Regions from separate parts of the Microbacterium sp. SL75 genome, predicted to be linked through region 1. Evidence: predicted binding sites of a transcription regulator. Region 1 holds the regulator's gene; each other region holds the start of a gene.
The links. Region 1 encodes HrcA, which represses chaperone genes, less so after heat shock. Its sites were predicted from a motif close to TTNGCACTCGNNNNNNNCGAGTGCNAA; they were not measured.

Region 1 (10,591 bases):
TTCGCTCATAGCATCCAGTCTAGTGACGGCCTCCGACACCCAGGTCGGGGGTTCCGGCATCCGTCGCTCTCCGAGGCGCCGGCACGGGCTGGAGGTCGGGGCGGAGACGTCGGGCCTCGATCCCCGCGAGCGCCGGGGCGGAAAGGTGAAACGCCGTCACCAGCGCCCGTATGCCGCCGACAGCACCGAGATCGCCGCAGCCCCCGCGGTCGATGTCCGCAGCACCGTGTCTCCGAGGCGTACGAGCCGCGCGCCGGCCGCCACGAGCGCTGAGAGCTCCTCGGGCGCGATCCCGCCCTCCGGGCCGACGACGAGCAGCACCTCGCGGCCGTCCGACGCCTCCGCGGTCACCTCGGTGAGGCGAGCGGATGCCGACGGCTCGAGCACCAGGATCACAGCGGTGCCCCCAGCCTCGACGAGGTCGGCGGTGCGCGCAACCGCCCGGACCTCGGGTATCCAGGCACGGTGAGCCTGCTTCGCCGCTTCACGGACGATGGCGCGCCAGCGCGCGAGACCCTTCTCGGCCTTCGAATCCCAGCGCGAGACGCTTCGCGCTGCCTGCCACGGCACAATCGCATCGACACCGAGCTCGGTGGCTGCCTGAACGGCGAGTTCGTCGCGGTCACCCTTGGCGAGGGCCTGGACGAGCACGAAGCGCGGAGTGGGCGCGGGCAGCTCGTCGCGCCCGGTGACGCGCACGTCGACCTGTTTCGGGGTCGCCGCGGTCACGATGCCCGACAGCCATACACCGCGACCGTCGCCGAGCGTCACCGCCTCGTCGACGCGCACGCGCCGGACGGCCGAGGCGTGGTGCGCCTCGGCGCCGGTGAGCTCGACGGTGTCTCCCGGTCGGGCGGAACCGGCGTCGTCGGTGACGAAGTGCAGTGCCACGATCAGTGCCGGAAGCGGTCGCGGAACTTGCTGAACATGCCCTGCTGGTGCTCGGCCAGGCGGGGCTTCGGGGCCTTCGTGCGCTTCGCGAACTCCTCGATGAGGGCGCGCTCCTTGTGGTCGAGGCGGGTGGGGGTGACGACGTGCACGCCGACGCGGAGGTCTCCGCGCTGGCTCCCCCGCAGCGGCGTGATCCCGCGGCCCTTGATGGTCAGGACGTCGCCGGATTGCACGCCCGGTCGCACCTCGAGGTCGACGCTGCCGTCGAGGGACTGGATCGTGGTGTTCGTGCCGAGGATGGCATCCGGCATCGACACCTCGAGGGTCGCGACCAGATCATCGCCCTCTCGGCTGAAGGACTCGTGCGTCTCGACGGTGATCTCGAGATAGAGGTCGCCGTTGGGACCGCCCGCGGGCCCGACCTCGCCGGAGCCGGGCAGCTGCAGGCGCAGGCCCGACTCCACACCGGCGGGGATGTCGACCGACACCGTGCGGCGGGCGCGCACGCGCCCCTGCCCCTGACAGGTGCCGCACGGGTACGGAATGGTCGTGCCGTGACCCTGGCAGACACTGCAGGGAGCGCTGGTGACGACGTTGCCGAGCAGGCTGCGCACCGTGCGCTGCACGTGGCCGGAGCCGTGGCAGATGTCGCAGGTGACCTCGCTGGTGCCGGGCTGCGTGCAGGCTCCCTGGCAGGTCTCGCACAGCACGGCGGTGTCGACCTCGAGGTCGCGGTGGGTACCGAAGACGACGTCGCCCAGGTCGAGGGTGACGCGCACGAGGGCATCCTGGCCGCGCTCACGACGCGAACGCGGACGGGGTCCGCGGCCGCCGCCGCCCTGACCGCCGCCACCGAAGAACGTCTCGAAGATGTCGCTGAAGCCTCCGAAGCCGGCCGCTCCCCCGCCGCCGAAGGGGCTCTGGTCGCCCCCCATGTCGTAGCGGCGACGCTGCTCCGGGTCGCTCAGCACGTCGTAGGCGTGGGTGACGAGCTTGAAGCGCTCTGAGGCGTCGTCTCCGGGGTTCACATCGGGGTGCAGCTGGCGCGCCAGACGGCGATACGCCTTCTTGATGTCTTCGGGGCTGGCGTCGCGTTCGACGCCGAGGACCTCGTAGTGGTCAGCCACAATCGCCTTCCTGTCCGCTTGCGCGGGGTCGTTCTCGGGTGGGGTGCTCGGTGAGTTCGGCGTCAGCGAGACGTGTCGTCGTCTTCGAGCATCCGGGTCAGATAGTGCGCGACGGCTCGGACCGCCGCGAGATTGGAGGAGTAATCCATGCGGGTAGGGCCCAGCAGGCCGACACGCGCTCCGCCCGTCGAGCCGTCGTAGCGGCTGGCCAGCACCGAGGCCTCGACGAGACCGAAGGGCTCGTTCTCGCGGCCGATGCTGGCCGACAGGCCCTTCTCGTCGGCGACCATCTCGCTCATCAGACGCAGGAGCGTCACCTGCTCCTCGATGGCCTCGAGCAGCGGGTAGATGCTGCCGCGGAAGTCGGACTCGCGCCGGGCGAGCGTCGCGGCCCCGGCCATGACGAGGCGGTCCTGGCGGAACTCCTCCAGCTCTTCGCCCACGATGCGCAGCACCGCGTCGGAGATCGCGTCGAGGGCGACACCGGGCCGTGGTCCGTCGGCGAGCACCGCCTGCACCTGGTGCGAGCTGTCGGCGACGCTGCGTCCGACCAGCACCGCCCCCACGCGGGCGCGCAGCTGCACGATGTCTGCCTCGCTCGGCTCGGCGGGCACGAGAGCGATCCGTTGCGACACCCGGCCAGTGTCGGTGACGAGGATCACCAGCACGCGCGGTCCGCCGAGGGCGACGAGCTCGACGTGGGTCACGTTCGCACGGGCGAACGAGGGATACTGCACGATCGCGACTTGTCCGGTCAGCTGGGTGAGCGCGCGGACGGTGCGGGCGAGCAGGTCGTCGAGATCGCCCGCTTCATCGAGGAACGAGGTGATCGCGCTGCGCTGGGCGCCCGAGAGCGGGCGGAGTTCTGCGAGGTGATCGACGAAGACGCGGTAGCCCTTATCGGTGGGGACGCGCCCCGACGAGGTATGCGGGGCGACGATGAGCTCTTCGTCCTCGAGCAATGCCATGTCGTTGCGGATCGTCGCCGCCGACACCCCGAACGCGTGGCGGTCGACGATCGCCTTGCTGCCGACGGGTTCGCGCGTATCGACGTAATCCTGGACGATCGCGCGGAGCACCTGGAGGCCTCGTTCCGACACCATGAGCTGCTCCTCCCGTCTGGCACTCGCATCTGCGGAGTGCCAATTCTACGGGATCGGTCCGACACGGTGCCGGGGGCTCGCGGATCAGACCGTGAGCGCTCGCACCACGGCATCCGCCAGCAGGCGCCCGCGCAGGGTCAGCACGATGCGTCCCCTCACCGCATCCCGGCCCTCGATCAGGCCGTCGGCGATGAGGGATGCCACCGCCTTACGCCCTTCGCCGAGGATCTCCGAGACCGCCAGCCCCTCGCGGATACGGCTGCGCAGCAGCACCGATTCGAGTCGGCGCGCCGTCTCGTCGGGGCGTTCCCGCGCCGCGGCCGGAGACTCGAGCGCGGCCAGGCGCTGCGCGTACGCCGCGGGGTGCTTCACGTTCCACCAGCGCAGGCCGCCGACGTGACTGTGCGCACCGGGGCCGAACCCCCACCAGTCGCTCCCGCGCCAGTAGGCGAGGTTGTGCCGCGAGCGGTGCGAGACGCCCCGCGACCAGTTCGACACCTCGTACCAGTCGAACCCGGCGGCACCGAGCAGCTCGTCGGCCAGCTCGTACATGTCGGCCTGCAGATCGTCGTCGGGCATGGCCACGTCGCCCGAGCGGATCTGGCGCGCGAGCTTCGTGCCGTCTTCGACGATCAGCGCGTACGCCGAGATGTGGTCGGGTTCGAGCGCGATGGCAGCCTCGAGCGACGCACGCCAGTCGTCGAGCGACTCCCCCGGCGCCCCGTAGATGAGGTCGACCGACACGTCGAGGCCGGCCCGGCGAGCTGCGGCCACGGCGGTGGCGACGTTCAGGGGGTCGTGCGTGCGGTCGAGGACCGCGAGCACGTGCGGCCGCGCCGACTGCATGCCGATCGACAGGCGGGTGACTCCGGCGTCGGCGAGCGTGCGCGCGACGGCGTCGTCGACCGTGTCGGGGTTCGCCTCGACGGTGACCTCGGCAGCGGCGTCGATCCCGAACTCGTCGCGCACCGCTGCGAGCATCCGCGCCAGATCCCCCGGCGGCAGAAGCGTGGGCGTTCCTCCTCCGAAGAACACGGTGGATGCCGGGCGGCGTCCGCCCGCGGCATCCATCACTCCCCCCGCCAGGCGTACTTCGGCGGCGAGCGTGTCGGCGAAGTCGTCTTGCCGGGCGCCGCGCAGCTCACTCGCGGTGTACGTGTTGAAATCGCAGTAGCCGCAGCGCACCCGGCAGAAGGGAACGTGCAGGTACACGCCGAAATCGGCCGCCGGGTCGATGTCGAGGTCGGCCGGCAGGTGTCCGTCGACGGGGGCGGGGTCTCCGAGCGGGAGGGGACCGCCCATCAGGACGCGTACAGCGGCGAGATGGCGCGCAGGTACCGGGCGAACAGCGCCTTGCGGCGGCGACGCACGCGGCTGGTGAAGAGGCGGTAGGTGGGAGCGGTGGGGCGATCGAACGCGCGGACCACGAGCCAGACCTCGTCGTTGTCGCGCCACTCGACCGCGAACAGCTCTTCGCCGCTGACGATCGAGTGACCGACCGTGCCGAGGATGAACCCGACGCGGCGCGGTTCTTCGAAGACCGAGATGACGCGCAGCTCGGCGTCGGCGCGGTGACCGTCGACCTTGCCGTGCAGGCGGATACCCGTCCCAGGGCTGACGAAGGGCGTGCCGTCGGCGGCGAAACGCTGCTCGGCCTCGAGGCTGCTGGGCGCGACGGGTGCGCCGTCGGCGTCGAAGCCGACGCCCGAGTACCCCTCGCCCGATGCCGGGCGCACATCGCTGATGCTCAGCTCGCCGGCACGCAGCGGCGCCCACGACAGCAGCAGCTCGCTCGCCGAGGCGAAGCGCTCCTCACCGCTGCCGATGCGCCACGCGTCCTCTGCGGGAACGGAGTTCTCGGGCGGGTACTGCATCAGATCGTGCGCCTGGGTGGCGCCGACAGCCGCGTAGTCGACCGTGTCATCGGTGAAGTTCTGCCTGCGCATGGTTCACCCCTCTCGGTGTGGTGCGTTACTTCTTGGTCTCGACGTCGCCCGACAGGGCGGCGATGAACGCCTCCTGCGGAACCTCGACGCGGCCCACCATCTTCATGCGCTTCTTGCCCTCTTTCTGCTTTTCGAGGAGCTTGCGCTTTCGGGTGATGTCACCGCCGTAGCACTTGGCCAGGACGTCTTTGCGGATGGCGCGGATCGTTTCGCGCGCGATGATGCGCGCACCGATCGCGGCCTGGATGGGCACCTCGAACTGCTGGCGAGGGATGAGTTTGCGCAGGCGCTCGGCCATGAGCGTGCCGTACGCATAGGCCTTCTCGCGGTGCACGATCGAGCTGAACGCGTCGACCTTGTCGCCCTGCAGCAGGATGTCGACCTTGACCAGGTCGGCGGTCTGCTGACCGGCCGGTTCGTAGTCGAGGCTCGCGTAACCCTGGGTGCGCGACTTGAGGTGGTCGAAGAAGTCGAACACGATCTCGCCGAGGGGCATGTGGTAGCGCAGCTCGACGCGGTCCTCGCTGAGGTACTCCATGCCGAGCAGGGTGCCGCGGCGCGTCTGGCAGAGCTCCATGACGGTGCCGACGTAATCCTTTGGAAGCAGGATGCCGACCTTGACGATCGGCTCCGAGACCGAGGCGACGCGCCCGTCGGGGTACTCGCTGGGGTTGGTGACCGACACGGTCTCACCGGTGTCGGTGGTGACCTCGTACGTCACCGACGGCGCGGTGGTGATCAGGTCGAGCCCGAACTCGCGCGAGAGACGCTCGGTGATGATCTCGAGGTGCAGGAGGCCCAGGAATCCGCAGCGGAAGCCGAAGCCGAGAGCGACGGACGTCTCGGGCTCGTACTGCAGCGAGGCGTCGGAGAGCTTCAGCTTGTCGAGCGCCTCGCGCAGCTCGGCGTAGTCGCTGCCGTCGATCGGGTAGATGCCCGAGAAGACCATGGGCTTCGGATCGGTGTAGCCGGGGAGCGCATCGGTGGCGGGCTTGCGGTGCGTCGTGATCGTATCGCCCACCTTGGACTGACGTACGTCCTTCACGCCCGTGATGAGGTAACCGACCTCGCCGACGCCGAGCCCCTTGGTGGGCACCGGCTCGGGGCTGGACACGCCGATCTCGAGGGCCTCGTGTGTCGCGCCGGTCGACATCATCTGCAGTCGTTCGCGCGGCTGCAGCGAACCGTCGATCATGCGCACGTAGGTGACGACGCCGCGGTAGGCGTCGTAGACCGAGTCGAAGATCATCGCGCGTGCCGGGGCGTCGGCCTTGCCGACCGGGGCCGGGATCTTCTCGACGATCAGATCGAGCAGCTCCTCGACGCCCATGCCGGTCTTCCCGCTGACGCGCAGCACGTCGGCAGGGTCGCCGCCGATGAGGCCTGCGAGCTCGGCGGCGTACTTGTCGGGGTCGGCCGCGGGCAGGTCGATCTTGTTCAGCACCGGGATGATCGTCAGGTCGTTCTCGAGCGCCAGATACAGGTTGGCCAGCGTCTGAGCCTCGATGCCCTGAGCGGCGTCGACCAGCAGGATCGCGCCCTCGCAGGCGGCGAGAGACCGACTGACCTCGTAGGTGAAGTCGACGTGCCCGGGCGTGTCGATCATGTTGAGGGCGAAGGTGCCGTCGGTGGTCGACCACGGCATGCGCACGGCCTGCGACTTGATCGTGATGCCGCGCTCGCGCTCGATGTCCATGCGGTCGAGGTACTGGGCCCGCATATCGCGGTCGCTGACCACGCCGGTGATCTGCAGCATGCGGTCAGCCAACGTCGACTTGCCGTGGTCGATGTGAGCGATGATGCAGAAGTTGCGGATCTGCTCCGGCGGAGTGGCAGACGGCTCGAGGGGCTTCAGGGCGCGCGGTGACATGTTCCGTCGATTCTACGGTGGTGCGCCGACATCCCCGTCCGCGGGTGCTCAGGGTTCCGGCATCCGGTGCTTCTGGCGCCCTGCTTCTGACGCGAGATCACGTGATCTGGGCAGAGCCACACGGTATGTCGTGTGACCTGGGCGAGGCTACGTGATCTCGACGCAGCGGGGCCTGGGCGCCCGGCGGTTCTCGCGCTTCTACGATGGATGCCGTGGCGGTCCGGGTCGTGCTCGTGCACGGCATCCGCACGTCTTCGACGATGTGGCGCGCACAGGTTGCTTATCTGCGAGACCGAGGTACGCCCGTCACCGCCGTCGACCTCCCCGGGCACGGGACGCGCCGGGGTGAGGCGTTCACCCTCGATGAGGCGTTCGCGTCGATCGACGCAGCGGTACGGGATGCCGCGACGCTCGGCCCCGTGCTGCTGGTGGGGCACTCGATGGGTGGGCTGCTGGGCATCGATTACGTCGGCGGCGAGGATCGGCCTCCGGTGGCGGGGTTCGTGGCGGCGTCTTGCACCTCGATCCCCCGCGGAATCGGGCTGTCTGCCTACCGGTTCTTCACGCGACGCTTCGACAGCCTTCCCGATCGCGGCCTGGGCCTGACGAACCGCGTGCTCGATCGCACGCTCCCTCCGGAGACGCGGCCTGATTTCGGAGCCGGCGGGTACGCCTTCGACGCGCAGGACACGGCCCTGGCGTCGCTTTCGACGCTGGACCTGCTGGCATCCCTCCGCCGGATCGACGTGCCCCTGTGGTTCGTGAACGGGCAATGGGACCAACTGCGGATGAACGAGAGGTTGTTCCTCGCCGTCGCGCGCCACGCGGAGCTCGTCGTGGTCCCGCGCACGACGCACCTCGTCACGGCGATGCGACCACGCGTGTTCAACGCGCTGTTGGAGGTGGCGCTCACCACGATCGAGGCAGCGACCTGATAGACTCGGTCCTTGGCTTGCGTGTGGGGTTTTTCCCGACCTCCACGATCGCCGGTGCAGCGCCCCTCTACCGCTCGCCCGGCACAATCCCATACTCACTCAAACGAAAGACCCTCGACGTGGCGAACATCAAGTCGCAGATCAAGCGCAACAAGACCAACGAGAAGGCGCGCGAGCGCAACAAGGCCGTCAAGAGCGAACTCCGCACGCACGTGCGTCGCACCAACGAGGCCGTCGTCGCCGGTGACAAGGAAGCTGCCCTCAAGGCGCTCGCCACCGCGACCAAGAAGCTCGACAAGGCCGTGAGCAAGGGTGTCATCCACCAGAACCAGGCCGCGAACCGCAAGTCGGCCATCGCGAAGTCGGTCGCCGCTCTCTGAGTCGCCGATCCTCGAGGCCCGCTCCGCATTGCGCGGGGCGGGCCTTTTGCTGTGCGTCGACCTGATCTGGCTCGACCTTCGGCGGCCCGCATCGGCCGCGTCGACTCACCGGTCGACGACGCGGTCGTGCAGGCGTTCGAGTGCGGGGAGGGCTGCGGCGATGGCCGCGGCATCGCCGTCGGGGAGATCCTGAAGCGCGGCGACGAGCACCGCGGTCGCGGCGTCGTCGAAGGCGCGCAGTCGCGCGGCGGCGAGGGGGGTCAGCCCGACCTGGGTGCGGCGCCCGTCTCCCGAGACAAGACGGCGTTCGACGAGTTCGCTCCGCTCCATCTGCGACAGCAGGTTGCTGACGGTCGAGCGCGCGAGACCGAGCGCGTCGGCGAGCTCCGACGGGGTGCGGGTGCCGGTCGTCGAAAGGCAGCGCATGACCTCGATCTGCGCGTCGGGGATGTCGGGCAGAGCGGCGGACGACCGGGAGGCCCGCGAGACGGCGCGGCGGAGGGGGCCGAGCCGGTCGCTCAGCAGTCGCGCGGTGATCGAGGTGCCCTCAGCCATGGGGCAAGTGTACGAGCCCGAAGTGTTTGACAGAAAACTAATTTGGTCACAAAATCATCGCATGGATATCACCACCACCGTCGCCCACCCCGAGCCGACCCAGGATCTTTCCGGCATCGTCGGCCACCGCTTCATCTACACCTACGCCAACGGCTGGCAGTACGAGATGTACGCCAAGAACGCCACGACGATCGACTACCGCATCCACAGCGGCCACGTCGGCGGTCGCTGGGTGAAGGATCAGACGGTGGACCTCGTCGCTCTCGCGCCGGGTGTCTACAAGGTCTCGTGGAACGAGCCGACGGGTACGAGCGTCGTCGTGAACGTGCTCCCCGCGTCTCGAGTGCTGCACGGCACCATCTTCTTCCCGCGCTGGATCGAGCTCGACGGGCACAAGACCGTGCTCTTCCAGAACGACCACCTCGACGACATGCAGCGCTACCGCGACGAGGGTCCTACCTACCCGATCTACGTCGTTCCGGAGTTCGCCCACATCACGCTCTTCGAACACGTCGGCGAGAACGACGAGACCGTGATCGACACCGCCCCCGGCGACCTGCCCGCCGGCTGGTCGGAGCGGACGAACTGATGGCCGCCGACCCGCGACTCACGCCCCTCAGCCTCTCCCACGGCGGTCGCACTCTGCGCGGATGGCAGTGGGAGCCCGTCGCCGGCGCCTCCGCCGACGCGCCGCGAGTGCTCCTGGTTCACGGCTTCAGTGCCGACGCGACGGGCGGGCACCAGCTGTTCGTGCAGACGGCGCGTCACCTCGTCGATCGTGGCGCCGTGGTTCGCAGCTACAGCCGGCTCGGCCAGGGCGTGAGCGACGGCGAGTTCGCCGACATCACGATCGGCGACGAGATCCATCAGGTGGTCGGCATGATCCGTGCCTTCGCCGTCGAGGGGCCCGTCGATGTCGTGGCGCACAGCCTCGGCGCGGTGGAGTCCGCTCTCGCCGCGGCTCACGTGCCCGAGCTGGTTCGCACGTTGACGCTGTGGTCTCCGGCGGGTGTCGTCGTCGACGACATCACGGTGCACGACGCCATCCAGGGCCAGCCCCTCGCGCCGGCTCGCGAACAGGGCTGGTTCGATTTCGGGGGGATGCCGCTGGGCATGGCGTTCATCGACGAGGTGACCGCGGGGCTCGACGTGTACGGCCCGGTCGCGCAGTACACCGGTCCCGCGGATGTCGTACACGGAACGCAGGACATGATCGTGCCGGTGGAATACGGCACGCGATACGCGGATCTGCTGCCGGGCGCGTCGCTCACCGTCGTGGACGGCGCGGACCACGGGTGGTCGGCGACTCCGTGGCGTCGGCGTCTGCTCGAGATCCTCGATGCGCGGATAGCATCTGCGGCCTGACTCCGACCCCGCCGTAGCGTCGTGTAGGCGCGCTGCGGCGGGTCGGAGCGATCCGGAAACGCAGACGGCCGATCAGCCGCCGTAGGGTGCCCGTGTCGCGATGATCGTGATCATGCGCTCGAGAGCGAAGACGGGGTCTCGCGATGCGCCCTTGACCTCGGCGTCGGCGCGTGCGGTGGCATGGATCGCCATGCCCAGCGTGTTGCCGGTCCACCCGACGAGGTCGCGGCGGGCGCGGTCGACCTGCCAGTCCTTCATGCCGAGGCGCTGCGCGAGCATCGACGACGACTCCCGGGTTCCCGCGACACGGGCCATGGTGCGCAGCTTCATGGCGACGGCGGCGACGAGGGGCACGGGATCGGCTCCGGATGCCAGCGCGTGCCGCAGCGCGAGAAGAGCGGGCCCGTACTGCCCGGCGA
Region 2 (10,591 bases), 1.2 Mb from region 1:
CCTGGGTGTTGTCACCGGCCGCCACGAGGGCACGGTCGACTCGACCGCAGCCGCCGAGCTGCTCGAGACCGCGCAGCAGGTCGACGCCGCGATCGACGCAGAGTCGTCGCACGAGAAGGAGGACGGTCGATGACCGCCAACGTTGTCGAGCTCCGCGACGTGCATGCCGGGTACCTGCCGGGCGTGAACATCCTCAACGGCGCCAACCTGACCGCTGCTCCCGGCGAGCTCATCGGCATCATCGGCCCCAACGGCGCCGGAAAGTCGACGATGCTCAAAGCGATCTTCGGCCAGGTGAAGGTACGCTCGGGGTCCGTTCTGCTGCAGGGCGAAGAGATCACGGGCCTGCGGGCCAACAAGCTCGTCGCCAAGGGCGTCGGGTTCGTCCCGCAGACGAACAACGTGTTCCCGAGCCTGACGATCGCGGAGAACCTTCAGATGGGCCTGTATCAGCGACCGAAGGGGTTCAACGAGCGCGTCGACTTCGTCACGAGCATCTTCCCCGACCTCGCCAAGCGCCTGAAGCAGCGCGCCGGCTCGCTGTCGGGCGGTGAGCGCCAGATGGTCGCCATGGGACGCGCGCTCATGATGGACCCGAAGGTACTGCTGCTCGACGAGCCGTCGGCCGGCCTGTCTCCGGTTCGTCAGGACGAGGCGTTCATCCGCGTATCCGAGATCAACAAGGCCGGGGTGACCTGCATCATGGTGGAGCAGAACGCCCGCCGCTGCCTGCAGATCTGCGACCGCGGCTACGTGCTCGACCAGGGTCGCGACGCCTACACGGGAACCGGTCGCGAGCTCATGGACGACCCGGCTGTGATCGGTCTGTACCTGGGCACGCTCGGCACCTGAGCCGAGCCCCCGCCGGAAGGCCCGAGTCCCCCAGGGGCTCGGGCCTTCCGCTTTGCCGCCGAGGTGCGCCCGCTCGGCTTCCCCGCCCTAACCGCTTCGAAGGCGACGACGTGCCCTTCTCGGAGGTCAGTGCGCGCCGTCGTCGGGACGCTCGTTGCAGCGGACGCGCTGTACCGCCCGGGCGAGGCGGGAGAACGGATGCCACGGACCCGAGCTTCTGATTCGCTCTACGGTCCGCGCCGACTAGCTGGGCCCCTCCGACGCAGCCTTGTGCTGACGTGCGCCTGCCACGAGGCCGCGGTCAGAGCCTGTGGACGCCTCACTGTCCGGGCCTTTTCGAATGCGGACGAACGCACCCCGCCCGGAACCTTCGCGGCCAACCGTTCGAGGTGCGCGCCGCCCGCAGGGAGCTGAAGGCGCGTGGATGCCGTGGCCGAGCCGCGGAACGGTCTCCCCCCGCGCACGGGAAAGGGCCCCGGGACCGAAGTCCCGGGGCCCTTCACGGGGAACCGATCAACCGGCGCGGAGCCAGCTGTAGTTGTTGTCGTCGCCGTACTCGAAGACACCGATGGTGGCCTGCGTCGGGTCGCCCACGTCGTTGAACGTGATCGGGCCCGAGACGCCGTCATAGTCGGCCTCGCCGCCGCCGATGATGATGTCGGCGCACGCGGCGTAGGTGGTGCACTTCGTGCCACCGCCCGTACCGCCCGAGACCGCCTGCATGTTGGCAGCCACGTCGGGACCGGCCGCCGAGCCCGCCTTCAGCGCCGCGAGGGCGAGGAGGATGACCGAGTCATACGACTCGGGGGCATAGGTGAAGTCGTCGAGCTTGGGGTTGCCCTTACCGGTCCAGAACGACTCCAGCGTGCTGCGGAAAGTCGCCGTCGAATCGGGATCGACGCTCGGGTAGGTCCCCTTGGCGCCGGTGAGGGTGCCGTTCGGGAACTGCGTACCGAAGTTCTTCAGGTTGCCGTCGACGAAGAACAGCTTGTCCTTCGCGAAGCTGGCGGTCAGGTCGGGGATGATCGTCGAGACCTCGTCGAACGTGATCAGGGCGATCGCATCGGGCTTCTGGGCCAGGACGTCCTCGATCTGCGCCGAGAAGTTCGTGTCACCGGTGTTGTAGAGGCTGGTGGCCACGACGGATCCGCCGGCACCCTCGAACGCCTTCTTGGTGAAGCACGCGAGACCGGTGCCGTACGAGTCGTTCAGCACGATCATGCCGAGAGTCTCGTTGCCCTCGGAGGCGATCAGGTTGCCGAGGACCTCGCCCTGGAGCACGTCCGAGGGAGCAGTCCGCCAGTACAGGCCCTTGTCGTTGTACCCGGTGAAGGCCGCCGAGGTGTTGGCAGGCGAGATCTGCACGGCGTTCGCCGCGATGACCTGGTCGATGAACTGCAGCGAGGTTCCCGACGATGCGGCACCGACGATCGCCGTCGCACCCGCACCCAGCAGGCGCGGGATCTCGGTCTCGTAGGCCTTGTTGTCGGTGTCACCCGAGTCGCCCTGGAGGAGGTTGATGTTCACGCCCTTGGCTGCGGCGTTGACATCGGCGGCCGCGAGCTCGGTGCCGGCGATCTCGGGCGGGCCGAGGAAGGCGAGGTTACCGGTGACGGGCAGCGCCGTGCCGATGTTGTACGTGAGGTCTTTGGCGGGGCCGGTCGAAGTCGACGAGTACTCGGGCGTGTACGAGGCGGGTTCGGCGGCGTTGCAGTCGATCGGGAAATCGCCTCCACCGGCGGCGTTGCCGGAGTCGGACGGAGTGCTGGTACCGGTACAACCGGCGAGGACGAGCGCGGTGACGCCGACCACGGCGAAACCGCCGATGACCTTCGCCGCACGCGAACGGGAGAGGACACTCATATGGGTGCTCCTTGGTGAGTTGGAACCGCGCGGATAACCCGCTCGGATTGTGACAAACCTAATGGCGCACTTGTAGCCGCGATGTTGCAATGTGTTAACGGTCGATTACGCGACCTAATCGTTACTTTTTCGCGGCAATTCCGAGCCGCGAAACGAAAGAAACAGGTCAAACGGGCTCGGACACGTCCACCGCAGCCCGGCGATGACGCCGCGAGGCGACGACGGAGTCGACGCTGAGGATCACGAGCGCCACCCACACGAGTGCGAACCCGATCCACCGTTCGAGGGTCATGGGCTCGTGCAGCACCCATACACCGATCCCGAACTGGATGATGGGCGCGACGAACTGCAGCAGGCCGATGACGGTGAGCGGTACGCGCCGTGCCCCCGAGGCGAACAGCAGGAGGGGGACGGCGGTGACGGCTCCCGCGAGCAGGAGCAGAACGGTGTGCAGTGCTCCCGCCGTGCCCAGGGTGATGCCGGTGAGGTTCGCGACGAACACCAGCTGGATCGCCGCGACCGGGAGCAGCCACAGCGACTCGAGGGTCAGCCCGCTCACGGCATCCACCGCCGGTCCGATCTGCTTCTTCACTAGGCCGTAGAAGCCGAACGAGAAGGCGAGGGTCAGGGCGATCCAGGGGAAAGCGCCATAGCCGATGACGATGACCGCGACCGCGACGACCGCCAGGCCGATGGCGGTCCACGGCACGACGCGCAGCCGCTCACGGAGCACGATCACCCCGAGCAGCACCGTCACGATGGGGTTGATGAAGTAGCCGAGGCTCGTCTCGATGACGTGGTTCGTCAAAGCGCCGTAGAGGTAGGTCTGCCAGTTGATGTAGATGAGTACGCCCGCCAACGCGGTGAGCCCCATGAGCCGCGGCTGCCGCACGATCGCGAGGAACGGCCGCCACGTGCGCAGCACCGTCAACAGCAGCAGGCAGAACACGAACGCGAGGATGATCCGCCAGGCGACCACCTCGAACGGGCCGGTGGGCCTGAGCTGCAGGAAGTAGAGGGGGAGGACGCCCCAGAGCAGGTATGCGCCGAGCGCGTACAGCGCCCCGCGGGTGCTCCCGCCGGTCGGAGCGGGAGGCGCGGGGGTCACCGCTTCAGCCTAGGGGTCCCTCGGTGACTCGCAGCGCCGACCGTCGCGTCTTTCCTGCCACATCGGACTCCGGCGGCGGGTACGAAGAAGGCCCCGGATGCCGTGGCATCCGGGGCCTTCGAACGATCTCACTCGATCAGCGGACGACGACCGCCAGGACGTCGCGAGCCGAGAGCACGAGGTACTCGTCGGCGCCGAACTTGACCTCGGTGCCGCCGTACTTGCTGTAGAGCACGCGGTCGCCGACGGCGACGTCGAGGGGGACACGGTTGCCGTTGTCGTCGATGCGGCCGGGGCCGACGGCGACGACTTCGCCCTCCTGCGGCTTCTCCTTGGCGGTGTCGGGGATGACGAGACCACTCGCAGTGGTCTGCTCAGCCTCGACCTGCTTGATGACGATGCGGTCCTCGAGCGGCTTGATGGAAACCGACACGGTCTACCTCTTCTTTCTCGTTACAGAAGACTTGTCAGCACTCACGCGGGGAGAGTGCTAATTCGAGTGTAGAGAAGCGCTGGCACTCACGCAACGCGAGTGCCAGCAAGAACCCCCGCCTAGGCTGAATCAGTGGATACCAGCGAGCTGACCGCCCTGCTCACGCCCGAGGGCCTGCGCCTCCTCGACGAGGTGGGCACCCTCGATTCGGTCGATGAGGTCGCCCGGTCGGTGTCGCGCCTGCGGGCCGCCGGCCACTCCCCCGATCTCGTGTCGGCCGTCGTCGGCCAAGCACGCCTGCGGGCGCGCGCGACGGCGAAGTTCGGACCCTTCGCCGACCGCATGCTCTTCACGCGCGCCGGCCTCGAGCAGGCCACCCGCCTCTCGATCGCCGCCCGTCACGCCGGACGCTTCCGCGCCGCGGGAATCGACAGCGTGGCGGACCTCGGGTGCGGGATCGGCGGTGACGCCCTCGGGATGGCGGGCCTCGGCATCCGGGTCCACGCCGTCGACGCCGACGAGGTGACCGCCGCCATCGCCGCCTACAACCTCGCCCCCTTCGGCGACGCGGCGACGGTGCGGCACGCGCGCGCCGAAGACGTGGACCTGGGCGCGACGGATGCCGTGTGGCTCGACCCCGCGCGACGCACCGCCGGTCATGCCGAGACGCGACAGGTGTCGTCGGCCGAGTGGTCGCCCTCGCTCGAGTGGGTCTTCGAGCAGTTGAGGAAGACGCCGGGCGGCGTGAAGCTCGGGCCGGGCTTCGACCGCACGCAGATCCCCGACGAGTTCGAGGCGCAGTGGATCAGCGCCGACGGTTCGACGATCGAGCTCGTGCTCTGGGCCGGCGCTCTCGCCCGAGAGGGCGTTCGCCGCGCGGCACTCGTCGTGCGCGCCGACGACGCGTGGGAGCTCACCGCCCCGGGCGACAGCCCCGACGTCGAGGAGCGCGAGCTCGGCGAGTTCGTGCACGAACCCGACGGGGCCGTCATCCGCGCGCGTCTCATCGGCGAGGTCGGTCGAGCCCTGGATGCCGGCATGCTCGCGCCCGGCATCGCCTATCTCACCTCGGATGCGGCGTTGACGAGCCCGTTCGTGTCGTCGTTCCGGGTGCGCGAGCAGCTGCCCGCCGACCCGAAAAAGCTCGCGCAGGCGTTGCGCGCGCGGGGCATCGGCACGCTGGAGATCAAGAAGCGCGGCGTCGACGTCGACCCGGCGGTGCTGCGGAAGAAGCTCGCTCTGCGCGGCGATTCCTCGGCCACGCTCATCCTCACGCGCGTGGGGTCGAAGCGTCTCGCGCTGCTGGCCGACCGCGTCTGACGGCTCCGCTCACCCGACGGCGAGCTGCGAGAAGCCCCAGACCAGCCAGCCGACGCTGAACGCGACGGAGAGCAGCGCGAGCGCCAGGGCCCACACGGCGACCCGGCGGCTGTCGTGGGCCCGCCGGAGCGAGACGATCGCGAGAGTCGAGCCGATCACACCGACCGGAAGCAGCCAGCCGGTGAACAACGCGGCCGCCAGCGCGATGACCGCCACGCCGAGGGCCCAGGGCGCGACGGACGGCGGCTTCGGAGGGACGGGCGGCGCATACGGGATCAGGTGATCGCCGAACGCCGCCATCTCGAGCTGGGCGGTGGGCAGACGGTTGTCGTCGTCCACCTCGGGGGCGACGATCTCTGACCCCGCGGCGCGGACGCCGGCGGGCAGGGGCGGCACGGGGGGAAGGTCGACCGCGGGGCCGGCCTCTTCCTTGCGTGCACGGCGCGTGGGCGGCGGCGTGTCGGTCACGGCGTCGTTCCCGCGCGTGGCGCCGGGGCGTCGGCATCCGGATCCTCCGCCACCTGGATCTCGGTGACGGGCAGCGTCGAGTCCGCTCCGAAGGCGAGGGTCGAGGGGCGGCGACCCGACGAGATGAGTTCCGCGGCGAGAGCGGCGATCATCGCGCCGTTGTCGGTGCACAGGCGCAGCGGCGGGATGCGCACGGCCACACCGGCGGCCGCGGCCCGCTCGAGGGCGACATCACGCAGGCGCTTGTTGGCGATGACGCCTCCGCCCAGCAGCAGGCGGGGAACGCCGTGACGCTCGCAGGCGTCGAGGGCCTTGGTCACGAGCACGTCGACGACGGCCTCTCGGAACGAGGCGGCCACGTCGGCGACCGGGACGACCTCGCCCGCGGCCTCGTGCTGTTCGACCCACCGAGCCACGGCCGTCTTCAGGCCCGAGAACGAGAAGTCGTAGCGGTGGGATGCCATGTCGGAGGCCCGCGAGAGCCCGCGCGGGAATCGGATCGCGGTGGGGTCGCCCGAGGCGGCGACCCGATCGATCTCCGGGCCACCGGGGTACGGCAGCTTCAGCAGGCGCGCGACCTTGTCGAAGGCTTCACCCGCTGCGTCGTCCATCGTCTCGCCGAGGAGCTCGACATCGCTCGTCAGGTCGCGGACCAGCAGGAGCGAGGTGTGCCCACCGCTGACGAGAAGGGCGACGGTGGGGTACTCGAGTTCTCCCGCGTCGGCGTCGAGGATGTCGGCCGCGATGTGCCCGACCAGGTGGTTGACGGCGTAGAGAGGCTTGTCGAGGGCGACGGCGAGCCCCTTGGCGGCGCCCACCCCGACCATCAGGGCCCCCGCGAGACCGGGACCGCTCGTCACGGCCACGGCGTCGAGGTCGCCGAGGGTGACGCCGGCCTCGGCGAGCGCCGCGTCGATCGAAGGCTGCAGCGCCTCGAGGTGGGCGCGCGCGGCGACTTCGGGCACCACCCCGCCGTAGCGGGCGTGCTCGTCCATGCTCGAGGCGATCGTGTTGCTGAGCAGCTGTCGGCCGCGGACGATGCCGATGCCCGTCTCGTCGCAACTGGTCTCGATACCGAGTACGAGGGGCGCGTTCATCAGCACCAGCCCTTTCCGGAGGCGGTCGGTGGCGTGGATTCGGACGAGGTCAGGGGAATCGCCTCTCCCGGCGCCTCCGATCCGATTCCGTGAGACCGGTCCGGTCCTTCGAGACCGGATGCCGGGATGCCCGCGGTCTCCGCCCGCCGCCCGGCCCACCCGCGCAGATCGAGCTGCATGACGATCGCGTCGACGTCGTCGGGTTGGTAGTACCGGGGGCGGCGACCGACCTCGGCGAAGCCCTCGGAGAGATACAGCTTCTGCGCGACGGGGTTGTCGGCGCGGACTTCGAGGAACACGTCGTGCACCTCGCGGCGAACGGCCTCCTCCAGCAGAGCCGTCAGCAGAGCCCGGCCCCGCCCCCGGCCGCGCGCGGCCTCGGAGATGGTGATCGTCTGGATGTCGGCATCCCGGGCCCCGCGCACCGCGCGAAGCCCCGCGTAGCCGACGAGTCGACCCGCCTCTTCGACGACGACGTACCAGCCGTGCGGTGAGGCGAGTTCTTCGCGCATCATCGCCGGGCTCCACGCATCCGTCGGGAACGAGGCGCGCTCGAGCGCCATGATGCCGTCGAGATCGGCGACGGTCGCGGTGCGGGTCGCCATCAGCTCACCCGCTTGGGCGCGTGCGCGGCGACCACATCGGGGCTGCGCAGGTAGAGGGGCTCGGAGTCCGCGAGCGTGCGGCCGGCGTCGAGGGCTCGCGCCGCGGCGAGCGCGATCATCGCGGCCGACACGGTGGTGGCGTCGTATCGACGGGCGCCTGCGGCAACCAGCCGGGCGTCGAGGTCGTCGCGAGGGCTCAGCTGCGCGTCCGACACCCGCACGGGAAGACCGTCGTCGTCGATGCCCTCGTAGACGCTGTAGGCGAACTCCCTGCGCCGCGCGTCGGTGACGACGGCGAAGCGACCGGTGTCGGTCCCCGTCAACACGTCAGCGAGGAGGAGACCGAGGGCGATGCCGTCGTGGCTCGGCACGGGGACGGCGGGGATGCCGCGGCCGAGGGCGTACACGCGAGCGGTGGCGATACCCACCCGCAGCCCGGTGAAGGGACCGGGGCCCATGCCGACAGCGACGTGCGTGGGGGCGGGGGCTGCGACCGTGGCCCGGCGCAGGAGATCGCCGATCACCTCGGCGTGGCCGAGCGGGTTGGAGCTCTGCTCGTCGGCGAGCACCTCTCCGTCGCGGGCGATCGCGGCGACGGCGGTGCCGAGGGAGGTGTCGATGCCGAGAATCACGCATCCAGCGTATCCGGCCGCTCCTCGGCGGCATCCGAACTCCCCCTCCGCTCCAAAGAGGGGGCATGGATCATGACGCCCTCGGCCTCCGCCGCGTCGTCGTCCCCACCGGGGCGGCGCCGATCGTGGTGCACGCGGGTCGGCGGTCGGGGAGCCCCGTCGCCACGATCCTGCTGCACGGCGCGGCCGGGTCGTGGCGCACGTGGCGTCCGATGATCGCGGCGAGCGACCAGCTCCGCCTCCCCCTGTCGGACATCGTCGCGGTCGATCTGCCGGGCTGGGGCGAGACGCCGGGGCCGGTGCCGGAGCCGGCCGAGATCGCGGTGGCGGTAGCCGGCGTCGCCCGCGCACTCGGCTACCCGAGATGGCGCGTCGTCGGGCACTCGCTCGGGGGCGTGATCGCTCTCGACGTCGCCGCCCGCTTCCCCCGTGAGACCGTCGCGGTCGGGGTGGTCTCCCCCAGCGGCGCCGGTGCGCGCGCCGTCGCCCGGCGGCCGTTCCGTCAGGCTCCGAGGCTGCCGTGGTTGGCGGGGATGGTTCTCGCCATGCGGGTGTTGCGCGGTCTCGGCCCCCTCGCCCGCCCGCTGCTGCGCCTGCTGCGTCGCACGGGAGCGTTGCACAGCCTCTCTCGCCCGCTCTTCCGGCATCCGGAGAGCGTCGACCGGTCGGTGACCGACGATCTCGCCGACGAGATCCGTCCCTCGGCCTTCCTGTCCGCGGCCCACCTCTCTCGCGCGCACGACGATGGCGTGTGGCGACGCATCTCGTGCCCGGTTCGCTCCGTCCGGGGTGCGGGCGATGTCTTCGTCGCCGAGCGCGACGCCCGCCAGTGGGAGCGACTGATGCGCGACTACGACGACCGTGTTCTGGAAGAGAGCGGGCACTTCGCCCACGTCGAGCAACCGGTCGAGACCCTGCGCGCGCTGCGCGAGGTATGGGCTGCGGACCGCGCCCCGGCATCGCGCGGAAGAGGGGGAGGATCCGGCGGCTCCTCTGCGCGTCGAGCGGGGTTCAGGGCAGACGCGAGATCGTGACCCGCCGCGGGGCGTCGGCGTCGAGCTCGACGGTGTGCACGGCGATCTCGCCGCAGGCGTTGTCGACCCCGCGTCCCCCGACCTGACGGTCGATCTCGATCTCCCACCACGTGTCGGCGAGGTACTCCGCGACGCCGCGGCCCCACTCCACGATCACCGCGGAACCCGCGACGTCGATGTCGAGATCATCGAGCTCGACCGCGGCCCCCAGTCGATAGGCGTCGACGTGCACGAGAGGGGTGCCCCCGACCAACGAGGGATGGGTGCGGGCGATCACGAAGGTGGGGCTCTGGACGGGACCCCGGATGCCGAGCCCCTCGCCGATTCCCCGGGTCAGGGTCGTCTTGCCGGCGCCGAGAGGCCCGGTCAGCACGACCACGTCGCCCGGGGCCAGTGCGCGGCCGATCTGCCGGCCCAGCTCCTCCATGTCGCTCGGGCTTTCGATCACCCGCTCGCCGAGCAGTGCGTCGGGAACACTCACGCGCGGACCTCCCGTCGGGGCACGCGAACGCCCACGCGCGTGACGATCTCGTAGTCGATGGTGTCGGCGGCATCCGCCCAGTCCCGCGCCGAAGGCACGCCCAGGGTCGGGTCCCCGAAGAGGACGACCTCGTCACCCACCGCGACCGGGTGGTCGCCCACATCGACGATGAACTGGTCCATCGCGATGCGTCCGGCCACGGTGAACCGGCGGCCGTTGATCGAGACCGGCCCCCGACCCGAAGCCTGCCGGGGCACGCCGTCGGCGTAGCCGAGGGGGACCAGCGCGAGCGTCGTCTCGCGGTCGGTGCGGTAGTCGTATCCGTAGGACACCCCCGTGCCCGCAGGAACCCGCCGGACGGCCGCGACCGCGCCGCGCAGGGTCATGGCCGGGCGCAGGCCCAAGTCGGCCGACGAGCGATGCTCGAACGGGGAGATGCCGTACAGACCGATGCCGATCCGCACGCACCCGAGCCGGGTCTCGGGTAGTGCGATGGCCGCGTTCGTGGCCGCGATGTGCCGCAGCGGCGGATTCAGCCCCACGGATGCTGCGAGCACCACTCCTTCTTCGAACCGGGCCAGAGCGGCGCGATCGTCGGCCTCGCTCGTGTTCGACAGGTGCGAGAACAGCCCGACCACGTGCAGCCGGCCGATGCGCTCGAGACGCGCGGCCTCGGAGAACACCATGCGCCAATCGGC
Region 3 (10,591 bases), 630 kb from region 1:
CCTCACACGATGTGAGAGGACACGATGGCTTCATGGCCGAGACCCCGAACCTGATGAGCATCGGTCGGTTCAGCGCCCTCACCCGCCTGTCGGTGCGGATGCTCCGCCACTACGACAGTCATGGTGTGCTGGTCCCCGCCGACATCGACCCCTGGACCGGATACCGGCGCTATGCTCCGCACCAGCTGATCGACGCGGCCGACGTGCGCAACCTCCGCGACGTGGGCTTCGGCGTCTCCGCCATCGGCGCCCTCCTCGACGCGCGTGGCACTCCGGCGTGGACTCGCGCACTGCAGATGCAGCGCGCGGAACTTCATGAGGAAGCTCGCGCAGCGAGGGAGAGGGTGTCGCTGATCACCCGCCTTCTCGAAACCGGAGACCATCCCATGTCCATCACGCTCACCCGCACCACCGTCCCCGCACTGACCGCGGTAGCCCTGCGCGGCACCGTGGCGTCCTACTCCCACGAGGGGGAGCTCTGGGGCCGCCTCATGCCTCTCCTCGCCGAGCGGTCGATCGCACCGATCGGAGCCTGCGGCGTCATCGAGCACGACGACCAGTACGTCGAGCACGATGTCGATCTGTCGATCTTCCTGCCCGTCGCCCCCGGGACGACGGTGGACGCCCCTCTCACCGTGATCGAGCTGCCTCCCCGGGACTGCCTCGTCGCGCGTGTGACGGGCCCGTACGAGCAGATCGCACAGGCGCACGACATGATCAACGCCCGCCTCGTGGAAGACGGCTTGAGCCCGCGCGGCGACGACACTCTCGCCTCGCGCGTCTTCAACGTCTACCTGACCACCCCCGACCGCGTACCGGGTGACGCTCTGGTCACCGACGTCTGCCGCCCGCTGAGCTGAGAGCGGCCACGTCCGCAACACGCAGAACGCCCCCTCCCAGAGGAGGGGGCGTTCCGTGTGTTGCCTAGGCGGGGATCAGAAGTCCATGCCACCGGTCGGGTCGCCCGCGGGAGCGGCGACCTTCTCGGGCTTGTCGGCGACGACGACCTCGGTGGTGAGGAAGAGGCCGGCGATCGAGGCGGCGTTCTGCAGAGCCGAACGGGTCACCTTGGCGGGGTCGATGATGCCCTGTGCGAACAGGTCACCGTACTCGCCGGTCGCGGCGTTAAGGCCGTGGCCCACGGGGAGCTCGGCGACCTTGTTCGCGACGACGCCGGGCTCGAGACCGGCGTTGAGCGCGATCTGCTTGAGCGGGGCCTCGATGGCGACGCGCACGATGTTCGCGCCCGTGGCCTCGTCACCCGTGAGCTCGAGGTTCGCGAGAGCGTTCTTGCCGGCCTGGATGAGCGCGACGCCACCACCGGCGACGACACCCTCTTCCACGGCGGCCTTGGCGTTGCGCACGGCGTCTTCGATGCGGTGCTTGCGCTCCTTGAGCTCGACCTCGGTCGCGGCTCCGGCCTTGATGACGGCGACGCCACCGGCGAGCTTCGCGAGGCGCTCCTGGAGCTTCTCGCGGTCGTAGTCGCTGTCGGTGTTCTCGATCTCGCGGCGGATCTGGGTCACGCGACCCTCGATCAGCTCCGACTCGCCGGCACCCTCGACGATCGTGGTCTCGTCCTTGGTGATGATGACCTTGCGCGCACGGCCGAGCAGGTCGACGGTCGCGTTCTCGAGCTTGAGGCCCACCTCTTCGGTGATGACCTGGCCGCCGGTGAGGATCGCGATGTCCTGCAGCTGCGCCTTGCGACGGTCGCCGAAGCCGGGAGCCTTGACGGCGACCGACTTGAAGATGCCGCGGATCTTGTTCAGCACCAGGGTCGCGAGCGCTTCGCCCTCGACGTCCTCGGCGATGATGAGGAGCTCCTTGCCCTCCTGGATCACCTTGTCGACGATCGGCAGAAGGTCCTTGATGTTGGAGATCTTCTGGTTGGCGATCAGGATGTAGGGGTCTTCGAAGACCGCTTCCTGACGCTCGGGGTCGGTGACGAAGTAGGGGTTGATGTACCCCTTGTCGAAGCGCATGCCCTCGGTGAGCTCGAGCTCGGTGCCGAAGGTGTTCGACTCCTCGACGGTGACGACGCCTTCCTTGCCCACCTTGTCGATGGCCTCGGCGATGAGCTCGCCGATCGCGGGGTCGGCGGCGGAGATCGACGCGGTCGCGGCGATCTGCTCCTTCGACTCGACCTCCTTGGCGGAGGCGAGGAGCTCGTCGGTGACGGCCTTGACGGCCTTCTCGATGCCCTTCTTGAGCGAGATGGGGTCGGCGCCGGCGGCGACGTTGCGCAGGCCCTCGCGCACGAGCGCCTGGGCGAGAACGGTGGCGGTGGTGGTGCCGTCACCCGCGACGTCGTCGGTCTTCTTGGCGACCTCCTTGACCAGCTCGGCGCCGATCTTCTCGTACGGGTCGTCGAGCTCGATCTCCTTGGCGATCGAGACACCGTCGTTCGTGATCGTGGGGGCGCCCCACTTCTTCTCGAGCACGACGTTGCGACCGCGGGGGCCCAGGGTCACCTTGACGGCGTCGGCGAGAGTGTTGAGGCCGCGCTCGAGACCGCGCCGGGCCTCTTCGTCGAAAGCGATGATCTTTGCCATAAGTGTGTCGTCCCTCCCGGACGGGTGACTTGCAGATTTTGGCACTCGACGAAAGCGAGTGCTAATTCATTCTGGCACTCGCCCCTAGGGAGTGCAAGCCACGAGCCGCCCCGTAAACGCCGAACGCCGCGGCATCCGGAAGTCGGATGCCGCGGCGTTCTCGCCAGAGCTCAGGCCAGGCGAACGGACTCCGCCTGAGGGCCCTTCTGACCGGTGCCGACGGTGAACTCGACGGCCTGCCCCTCTTCGAGGACACGGAAACCCGACATCTCGATGCTCGAGTAGTGGACGAAGACGTCCTGCCCGTCATCGACGGTGATGAAGCCGAAGCCCTTCTCGGCGTTGAACCATTTGACAGTGCCCTGCGTCATGCGAATCTCCTGTTGCTGAACGACGAGGTCATCGTAAGCACGGAGGATGCCGCGGAATCGGGGTTCCGGAGCATTGTTGACGCGCGTGCATCCAAGTTGTTACGCCGCGGAAACACGCGGCGCCCGCGGACTCAGGAGGAGGGGGAAGCGGAGGGCTGACCGCTCGCGCGGTCGAGGCCGATCACGACGATCAGGCGCTTGACGTCGCTCTCGTCGGCCGGGGTGTTCGGGTCGTCCGTCGGCTGCAGGAAGTCGCTCTGCGCGATCTGCGCACCGCCGATCGTCTGGGCCAGGCCCTCGGCCGCGGCCGCGTCGCTCTCGAGGCGGTAGTAGATCGTGGTGTCGGCGAAATCGGTGCTGTCGGAGTTGCCGGTCTCGACGTTGTCGCCGCTCCAGCCCGCGGCCACGATCTGGTCGCGAACGGAGGCCGCGAGGCCGTTGTCGGGAGTGCCGTTGAGCACGACCACCGAGTACGACGTGTCGACGACGGCCGGGATGGTCGGCTCGACCGAGACGGTCGGGCTGGGCGCGGCGTCGGAACCGAGCGAGATACGCCCCGAGACCAGGAGCGTCGCGAAGATGCCGGCGATGATCAGCACCAGGGTGGCGATGGCCGCCCACAGGAACACGATCCATCCGCGCAGACGGGGGTTCTCGGCCCGGTGAGCGCCGACGCGGCCGGATTCAGTCGGCAGGTCGTCGAAGCGATCCCGAGGGAAGGTCGATCTGGCCATTGGACGATGCTATCGGTCGCGTCGAGGCGAGCCCGTCAGCGGGCCGCCGTACGGCCGAGACGAGCGCGGTGCTGATCCGCCGCGTCATCGCGCCGCCGCCGCAACCGGCGCACGAGCATCGGATCGTGTGCGAGCGCCTCGGGGGTGTCGATCAAGCGCCCGAGCAGCTGGTAATACCGGGCAGGCGTCACCGAGAACTCCGCGCGGATGGCCTCTTCTTTCGCGCCCGCGTGACGGCGCCACTGGCCCTCGAAAGCGAGGAAGGCGAGGTCACGGTCCGACAGAGGCACGCCGTTACGCTACTGCGCCATCGCTCACGATCCCGGATGCCACGCCACCCACGCCCCGAGAGGGTCGACCTCCGCGAGCACCTCCCCATCGAGAGCGAGGGCGAATCCGCCCCGCACGGGCTCGGGGCGCCGCGTCCAGCCGTCGTGCAGGCCGGGCGCGTCGAGGGTAATCCACCTGCCTGCCGCCCGGGCGGCATCGATCACGGCGGCGCGGTGCACCCGGGGCACGTGAGCGAGCACGCCCGGAGTGGTCACGACCAGAGTCGCCCCGGCCGGAGCCTGGGCGGCGAGCGCGGGAAGGGCCTCGGCGCCGTCGCCCGCGACGAGCAGAGGCGGGTCGGCCGCCGCGATGTCGAGCGCCCCCTCGATGCGTTCGAGACGCCCCTCCTCCCCCGGCCAGACGAGGCCGGTGAGCCAGTCGCGGTCCTGCGCGCGGCGGGCGTCGAGGGGGCTGAGGTCGATGCCCGCACGCCAGACGATCTGCGGCATGTGCAGGTCGGGGTGCCCCTCGAGGTCGCTGTCGAGAACCACGCGACTCGGGCCGTCGACGGGGTCGACCGCGACGATCTCTTCACGGTGATAGCGGTACGAGTACCGATCGGCATAGAGGCAGAGCCCCGCGCTCACGCCCACCTCGAGCAGGGCGATCGGCCCCTCGATCAGAGCGAGGGCGGGGAGCAGGGCCGCGCAGCGGAGGGGCTCGTTGGTCTGCACGCTCCGGCGACCGCATTCCTCGACGATGGCGTCAGCGTGGGCCGTGACCCATGAAGCCCACGCATCGACGTCGTCGAGGGGCGCGCCGAGCAGACGCATCACGGCGAACACCAGCGGCGGCTGTCGTCGCGTCTCGGGGATCCGCGCGAGGGCGGCAGCCACCGCGGTGTCGTCCGCGACACGCTCCGCCCAGTTCGCGTACACCGCCGAACGACCGGGAGCCTCGTCTTCGGAGAAACGCCGATAACGATCGACGACGGCGGTCACGGCATCCTGGGTCACCCGGAGATTATGCCGTCACGACCTGACCGCTGCCGGGCACGAGAGAATAGAGCCGAAGAAGGAGAGTGAACATGACCTACGCCGTCGACAAGTCCGACGACCAGTGGCGCGCCGAACTCAGCCCCGAGCAGTACGCGGTGCTTCGCCAGGCGGGTACCGAGCGCGCCTGGACCGGTGAGCTGCTCGACGAGAGCCGTGCCGGTCTCTACACCTGCGCCGCCTGCAACGCCGAGCTTTTCCAGAGCGGTACCAAGTTCGACTCGCACTGCGGGTGGCCGAGCTTCTACGAGTCGGTCCGCCCCGAGGCGGTCGAGCTCATCGAAGACAACAGCCACGGCATGCAGCGCACCGAGGTCCGCTGCGCCAACTGCGGCTCTCACCTGGGACACGTCTTCCCCGACGGTTTCGGCACGCCCACCGGCGACCGGTACTGCATGAACTCGCTGTCGCTCAACTTCACCCCCGAAGACAAGGCATGAGCGCACTCGAGGCGATGCGCGACCGCCGGTCGTGGTCGAAGGTCACCGACCTCGCCCCCACCGGTCCCGAGCTCGAGGCGTTCGTCGCCGCGGCCGGTCGCGTCGCCGACCACAAGAGTCTGAAGCCCTGGCGGCTCATCGAGATCCGCGGCGCCGACCGCGACATCCTCGCCCGCGCGCTGAACAAGGCGGATGGCAAGAAGGGGATGTCGTCGAAGCCCCGGCGCGCACCGCTGATCATCGCGGTGGTGGCGAACCTCCGCTCGAAGAAGATCCCCGCCTGGGAGCAGGAGGCCGTGGCATCCGGAGTCGCCCACATGTTGAGCCTCGTGCTCGACGAAGCGGGCTTCGGCGTGTTCTGGCGCACCGACGACAAGACCCGCAGCAAGGTGCTCGCCAAGGCGCACGGGCTCGACAAGGGCGAGGTCCTGCTCGGTTGGCTCTACATCGGCGGCAAGCCCCCTCGCACCCGCGCCACACGACGCAAGACCGTGGATGCCGCCAAGCACATCTCACGCATGCCCGGAGGCAAGAAGAAGCGCTCGGTCGACGAGACGCGTCTCTGACCCCTGCTCGTTCGACGCCGCCGCGGGACTCCGGTCTTCGGCGGCGTCGTCGTTTCCGCCGTCAGCGACGGCGGCGGAACGGAACGGCGGCGACGGTCACTCCGCCGATCGCCACGGCCGCGGCGAGCAGAGCCACCAGGGTCGAGGGGGCCGCCGGCGCGGGCCACAGCGCGTCGAGCAGCACCGAGGTCGCGAGAAGTCCGACGACCGAGCCGAGACCGAGCAGCAGCACACCCGTGCGGCGCACCACGACCGACGACAAGAAGATGTAGATCACGCCCACCGCCCCGCCGATGTAGAGCCACGGCTCGGTCGGCACGGTGCGCGGCGCCCCCACGACCGCGACGTGCACGCCCGCGGCGATCAGCAGGACCACCGTTCCGCCGATGAAATTCACCAGCGTCGCGGTCAACGGGCTCTCCACGCGAACGCGCAGACGTCCGTTCGTGCCCTGCTGCCACGCCACGCCCGCACCCGCGATCACGGGGACGACGAGCATCCAGGGCGGAACCGCGCCGAGCGCGTCCCCCGACAAGCAGACGACGACGCCGGCGATCGCCAGCAGCGCACCGATCAGACGGCGCACGGTCACCGGAACGACGCCGGCCGGTCCGTACCCGATGCGATCGAGCACGAGCCCACCGGTGGTCTGCCCGGCGACGAAACCGACGGTGAACAGCGCGACGCCGATGGTCGCCACCGTCAGGCCCTGGCTCGCGACGGTGAACGCCCCGAGCAGACCGCCCAGCAGCATCCACGGCGGGATCGATCGAGACCGGATGCCGCCGACCAGACGCCCGAACCCGCGTCGGCCGCCGGGGATCAGCGCCGACAGCGCGATGAGGATGAGCAGGCCCGAACTGAACGAGATCGCGGCGGCGACGAAACCGTCCCCCAGCTCCGCACCGAGACTGCCGTTGATACGCGCCTGGAGCGCGGTGAGGGCGCCGATGAGCACCGCTCCTCCGACGGCCAGTCCGACCGAACCCCGCTCCGCCACGGCTCTCCCCTCGCGCCCCCGCGCGGGAGCCACCGTCGATCGTACGACGCGGGGTGGGGCCGAGCCGGCGGTCACCCGTCTCCCCGTCGCTCACTCACCCGGCTGCCAGAGCGTCCCGCTCCCGGCGATTGCGGACTGCTGCGCCGACGAAGATCGCGACGAGGGCGACGAGCGACAGCAGACTCACCGCATACAACGCAGCCCCGCCGACCGCGAAATCGCCACCGCTGATGCCGTAGGTGTCGGCGAGTCCCATCCTGGGGCCGAACGAAGCGACGAAGTACCCGGGCATTCCCGCGGCGAGCAGACCGAGGTAGCCCGCGACGGTCGGCCATACCCCGGCGCCGGTGACGGTGAACAGGACGAGGAAGACGACCGCGAACAGCGGGCCCAGTGCGATGATCGCGACGACGAACCCGTTCGGCGGGCCCTGATCCGCCTCCTCCACCGCGCGCCAGACCGCGTGGGCCGTGAAGCCCGGCACGGCCGCCTCGGGGTTCCACACGAGGATCTGCAAGAGGGCGATGCTCGCGTAGACCGCGACCACGACCACCCCCGTCGATGCGGCGACGAGGGACGACGGGCGACTCACGGATTCCGGGACTACGGGCCCATGATGACTCACGGTCTCGCTCCCCACCAGCGTCGCGGCACGTCGATGTCGACCGCGGTGGTCCGGATGCGTCAGGCTGTGACCCGTGACCCAGCTCCGCCCCGGCCCCGACGACGTCTCGCGCCTGATCGACGACCTCCGCGCGGCCGACGCCGACCGCGAGTTCCTCTCGCACGCCGAACAGCATCTCCCCCGCCTGCACGACCTCTTCACCCAGCTCTACGGCGATCGACCCGACGGCCTCGAGCGCTTGGCATCCGTCCTCGATCTCGCGCGCACCTCGTGGACGGCGCGCCCGCGCACGCTGAAGGCCCTCGACCGGGAGCGCGAGAGCGCGCCGGACTGGTTCGAGAGCGAGCGCATGCTGGGTGGTGTCTGCTACGTCGATCGGTACGCGGGCGGGCTCAACGGCATCCGGGATTCCATTCCGTACTTCCGCGAACTGGGCCTGACGTACCTGCACCTCATGCCGCTGTTCGAGAGCCCCGAGGGCAACAGCGACGGCGGCTACGCGGTGTCGAGCTACCGCCGGGTGAATCCGGCGCTCGGCACGATGGAAGAGCTCGCGGCCCTCGCGACCGATCTGCGCCGGGCGGGAATCTCGCTCGTGGTCGACTTCATCTTCAACCACACGAGCAACGAACACGAGTGGGCTCGCAAGGCCGTCGCGGGCGAAGCGGGGTACGAGGACTTCTACCTGATCTACCCCGACCGCGAGCTGCCCGACGCCTACGAGCAGACGACGCGCGAGATCTTCCCCGACGACCACCCGGGGTCGTTCGTTCAGCTCGACGATGGACGCTGGATCTGGGCGACGTTCTATCACTTCCAGTGGGATCTCAACTACGCCAACCCCGCGGTCTTCGAGGCGATGGCCGGGGAGATGCTCTTCCTCGCGAACCAGGGCGTCGAGATCCTCCGCATGGATGCCGTGGCCTTCATCTGGAAGAAGCTCGGCACGACCTGCGAGTCGCTGCCCGAAGCCCATCTGCTGCTGCAGGCCTTCAACGCGGTGCTGCGTATGGCGGCTCCGGGTCTGCTCTTCAAGTCGGAGGCCATCGTGCACCCCGACGAGGTGGTCTCGTACATCTCGCCGGAGGAATGCCAGATCTCCTACAACCCCCTGCAGATGGCCCTCACCTGGGAGGCGCTCGCCACTCGCGACGGCCGACTGCTGCAGCAGGCGCTCGAGCGCCGCCACGCCCTGCCCGCCGGCACCGCGTGGGTGAACTACGTGCGCAGCCACGACGACATCGGCTGGACGTTCGCCGACGAGGATGCCGCGGAGCTCGGCATCGACGGCTACCCGCACCGCCGCTTCCTCAACGACTTCTACGTCGGCCGTGCCGAGGGATCGTTCGCGCGCGGCGTGCCGTTCCAGGAGAACCCGCGCACGGGCGATGCCCGCGTCACGGGCACCACCGCGTCGCTCGCGGGTATCGAGGCGAGTGACGCCGGAGGGGAGGACCGGGTCGTTCTCGCCCACGCCCTGGCCCTCTCGAGCGGCGGCATCCCCCTGCTCTATCTCGGCGACGAGGTCGCCCAGCTCAACGACTACTCGTTCGCCGAGCGGCCGGAAGAAGCGGGCGACAGTCGCTGGGTAAACCGCCCCTTCCGTCCCGAGCAAAATTACGAGGATCGAACGGATGCCGGCACACCGGCCGGCCGCGTCTACTCGCGGCTGTCGCGTCTCACCGAGGTGCGCCGGTCCACGCCGGAGTTCGCGGGCAACGAGCTGATCGCCTTCGGAGCGAACACGGCGTCCGTCGTGTCGTTCCTGCGCCCGGGCGACGGGTTCTCTGTCCTCGTGCTCGCGAACGTGGGTGACTCGTCCGCAGAGATCGATGCGCTGACCCTGTCGGGAATGGCGCCGGAGTCCCTCGACCTCGTGTCGTCGCAGCCCGTCTGGCTGGGCGCCGGTCTCACCCTCGCGCCCCACGGCGTGCGGTGGCTGCGCGTGCGGATGCGCTGAGCCGTGTCCGACGATCCCGGTGGAGCACGCAGCCCCGCGTGGCACGTGGGCGCGTTGGCGGCGGGAATCGTCGCGATCGCGACATCGGTGTGGGCGCCGCCGGGACTGATCGGCGACCTGCTCGTACTGGTCGTCGCGGTCTGCGCGCTGCTCTTCTCGCTGGACGCGAGCCGTCGGCGGGGGCCGCTGCGCGGGGCCGCTATTGCCGGGGCGTTGTTGGCGGGGCTGGCGATGATCGTGGCGGCGGCCGTGTTTCTCGTCGCTCTCGCGAAGGCGTTGCCGTGACCCGCATGGCACGATGATCACCGCAGGGGCAAGGGCCGCTTCCCCGGGCTAGGGACGCCTAGCGTGAGGCCATGAACGACGCCGAACTGTCCGCCCTCACCATCTCTCGCGCGAGGGAGAACGTGCAGAACGGCGGCAAGCCCTTCGCCTGCCTCATCGTGAAAGAGGGCGAGATCGTCGTCGAGGCGGTCAACCACGTCGCACAAGACGGCGACCCCACGGCGCACGCCGAGATTCGCGCCATCCGCGCCGCCGCAGAGCGGGGAATCACCGACCTGTCGGGCTACAACATGTTCGTCACCGCCTACCCCTGTCCGATGTGCCTCGGCGCCGTGTACTACGCGCAGCCCGACCGCCTCGTCTACGCGGTGACGAGGGAGCAAGAGGGTGAGCACTACGAGGACGGCAACCGGCTCATGAGCCTCGCCACGTTCTACGACGAGTACGCCAAGCCCACGGACGAACGGACGCTACCGACGCAGCAGGTGTCGGTCGAGGGGGCTTCGCTGCCCTTCCGCGAATGGACAGCGCAGCACGGCTGAGCACGAATGAGCCAGGTACGAGGTGCCGGCTACAGGATTTGAACCTGCAACCCCCGTATTACAAGTACGGTGCGCTACCAATTGCGCCAAGCCGGCATGAGACGCGTGACGCCTCGATGGACGAGTCTAGAGCGGCGGAAGGGTCGCTCGAGACCGGTCAGATGCGGTGCTTCCCACTGTCGCGGTCC

Region 2: the regulator HrcA is predicted to act here: its motif matches at 4,336-4,362, upstream of groES (co-chaperone GroES).
Region 3: the regulator HrcA is predicted to act here: its motif matches at 2,594-2,620, upstream of groL (chaperonin GroEL).

The regions. Positions count from the first base shown of each region.
Region 1 is NZ_CP113067.1:3,025,972-3,036,562, reverse strand. It holds gene OVA17_RS14410 (HIT domain-containing protein) at 1-9, opposite strand, end outside; gene OVA17_RS14405 (16S rRNA (uracil(1498)-N(3))-methyltransferase) at 157-891, opposite strand; gene dnaJ (molecular chaperone DnaJ) at 894-2,018, opposite strand; gene hrcA (heat-inducible transcriptional repressor HrcA) at 2,081-3,121, opposite strand; gene hemW (radical SAM family heme chaperone HemW) at 3,206-4,423, opposite strand; gene OVA17_RS14385 (DUF1990 family protein) at 4,423-5,067, opposite strand; gene lepA (translation elongation factor 4) at 5,093-6,937, opposite strand; gene OVA17_RS14375 (alpha/beta fold hydrolase) at 7,150-7,872, shown strand; gene rpsT (30S ribosomal protein S20) at 7,992-8,252, shown strand; gene OVA17_RS14365 (MarR family winged helix-turn-helix transcriptional regulator) at 8,358-8,807, opposite strand; gene OVA17_RS14360 (phenolic acid decarboxylase) at 8,869-9,396, shown strand; gene OVA17_RS14355 (alpha/beta fold hydrolase) at 9,396-10,172, shown strand; gene holA (DNA polymerase III subunit delta) at 10,245-10,591, opposite strand, start outside.
Region 2 is NZ_CP113067.1:1,875,920-1,886,510, reverse strand. It holds gene OVA17_RS08840 (ABC transporter ATP-binding protein) at 1-133, shown strand, start outside; gene OVA17_RS08835 (ABC transporter ATP-binding protein) at 130-852, shown strand; gene OVA17_RS08830 (ABC transporter substrate-binding protein) at 1,366-2,715, opposite strand; gene rarD (EamA family transporter RarD) at 2,882-3,823, opposite strand; gene groES (co-chaperone GroES) at 3,960-4,256, opposite strand; gene OVA17_RS08815 (class I SAM-dependent methyltransferase) at 4,389-5,576, shown strand; gene OVA17_RS08810 (hypothetical protein) at 5,586-6,044, opposite strand; gene tsaD (tRNA (adenosine(37)-N6)-threonylcarbamoyltransferase complex transferase subunit TsaD) at 6,041-7,141, opposite strand; gene rimI (ribosomal protein S18-alanine N-acetyltransferase) at 7,141-7,746, opposite strand; gene tsaB (tRNA (adenosine(37)-N6)-threonylcarbamoyltransferase complex dimerization subunit type 1 TsaB) at 7,746-8,378, opposite strand; gene OVA17_RS08790 (alpha/beta fold hydrolase) at 8,444-9,412, shown strand; gene tsaE (tRNA (adenosine(37)-N6)-threonylcarbamoyltransferase complex ATPase subunit type 1 TsaE) at 9,390-9,893, opposite strand; gene alr (alanine racemase) at 9,890-10,591, opposite strand, start outside.
Region 3 is NZ_CP113067.1:215,297-225,887, forward strand. It holds gene OVA17_RS00955 (MerR family transcriptional regulator) at 33-860, shown strand; gene groL (chaperonin GroEL) at 936-2,555, opposite strand; gene OVA17_RS00965 (cold-shock protein) at 2,726-2,926, opposite strand; gene OVA17_RS00970 (LytR C-terminal domain-containing protein) at 3,058-3,660, opposite strand; gene OVA17_RS00975 (DUF3263 domain-containing protein) at 3,696-3,950, opposite strand; gene OVA17_RS00980 (DUF2332 family protein) at 3,975-4,946, opposite strand; gene msrB (peptide-methionine (R)-S-oxide reductase MsrB) at 5,018-5,425, shown strand; gene OVA17_RS00990 (nitroreductase family protein) at 5,422-5,991, shown strand; gene OVA17_RS00995 (DMT family transporter) at 6,053-6,991, opposite strand; gene OVA17_RS01000 (hypothetical protein) at 7,086-7,583, opposite strand; gene OVA17_RS01005 (amylosucrase) at 7,732-9,576, shown strand; gene OVA17_RS01010 (hypothetical protein) at 9,580-9,861, shown strand; gene OVA17_RS01015 (nucleoside deaminase) at 9,933-10,403, shown strand; tRNA gene OVA17_RS01020 (tRNA-Thr) at 10,427-10,499, opposite strand; gene OVA17_RS01025 (hypothetical protein) at 10,561-10,591, opposite strand, start outside.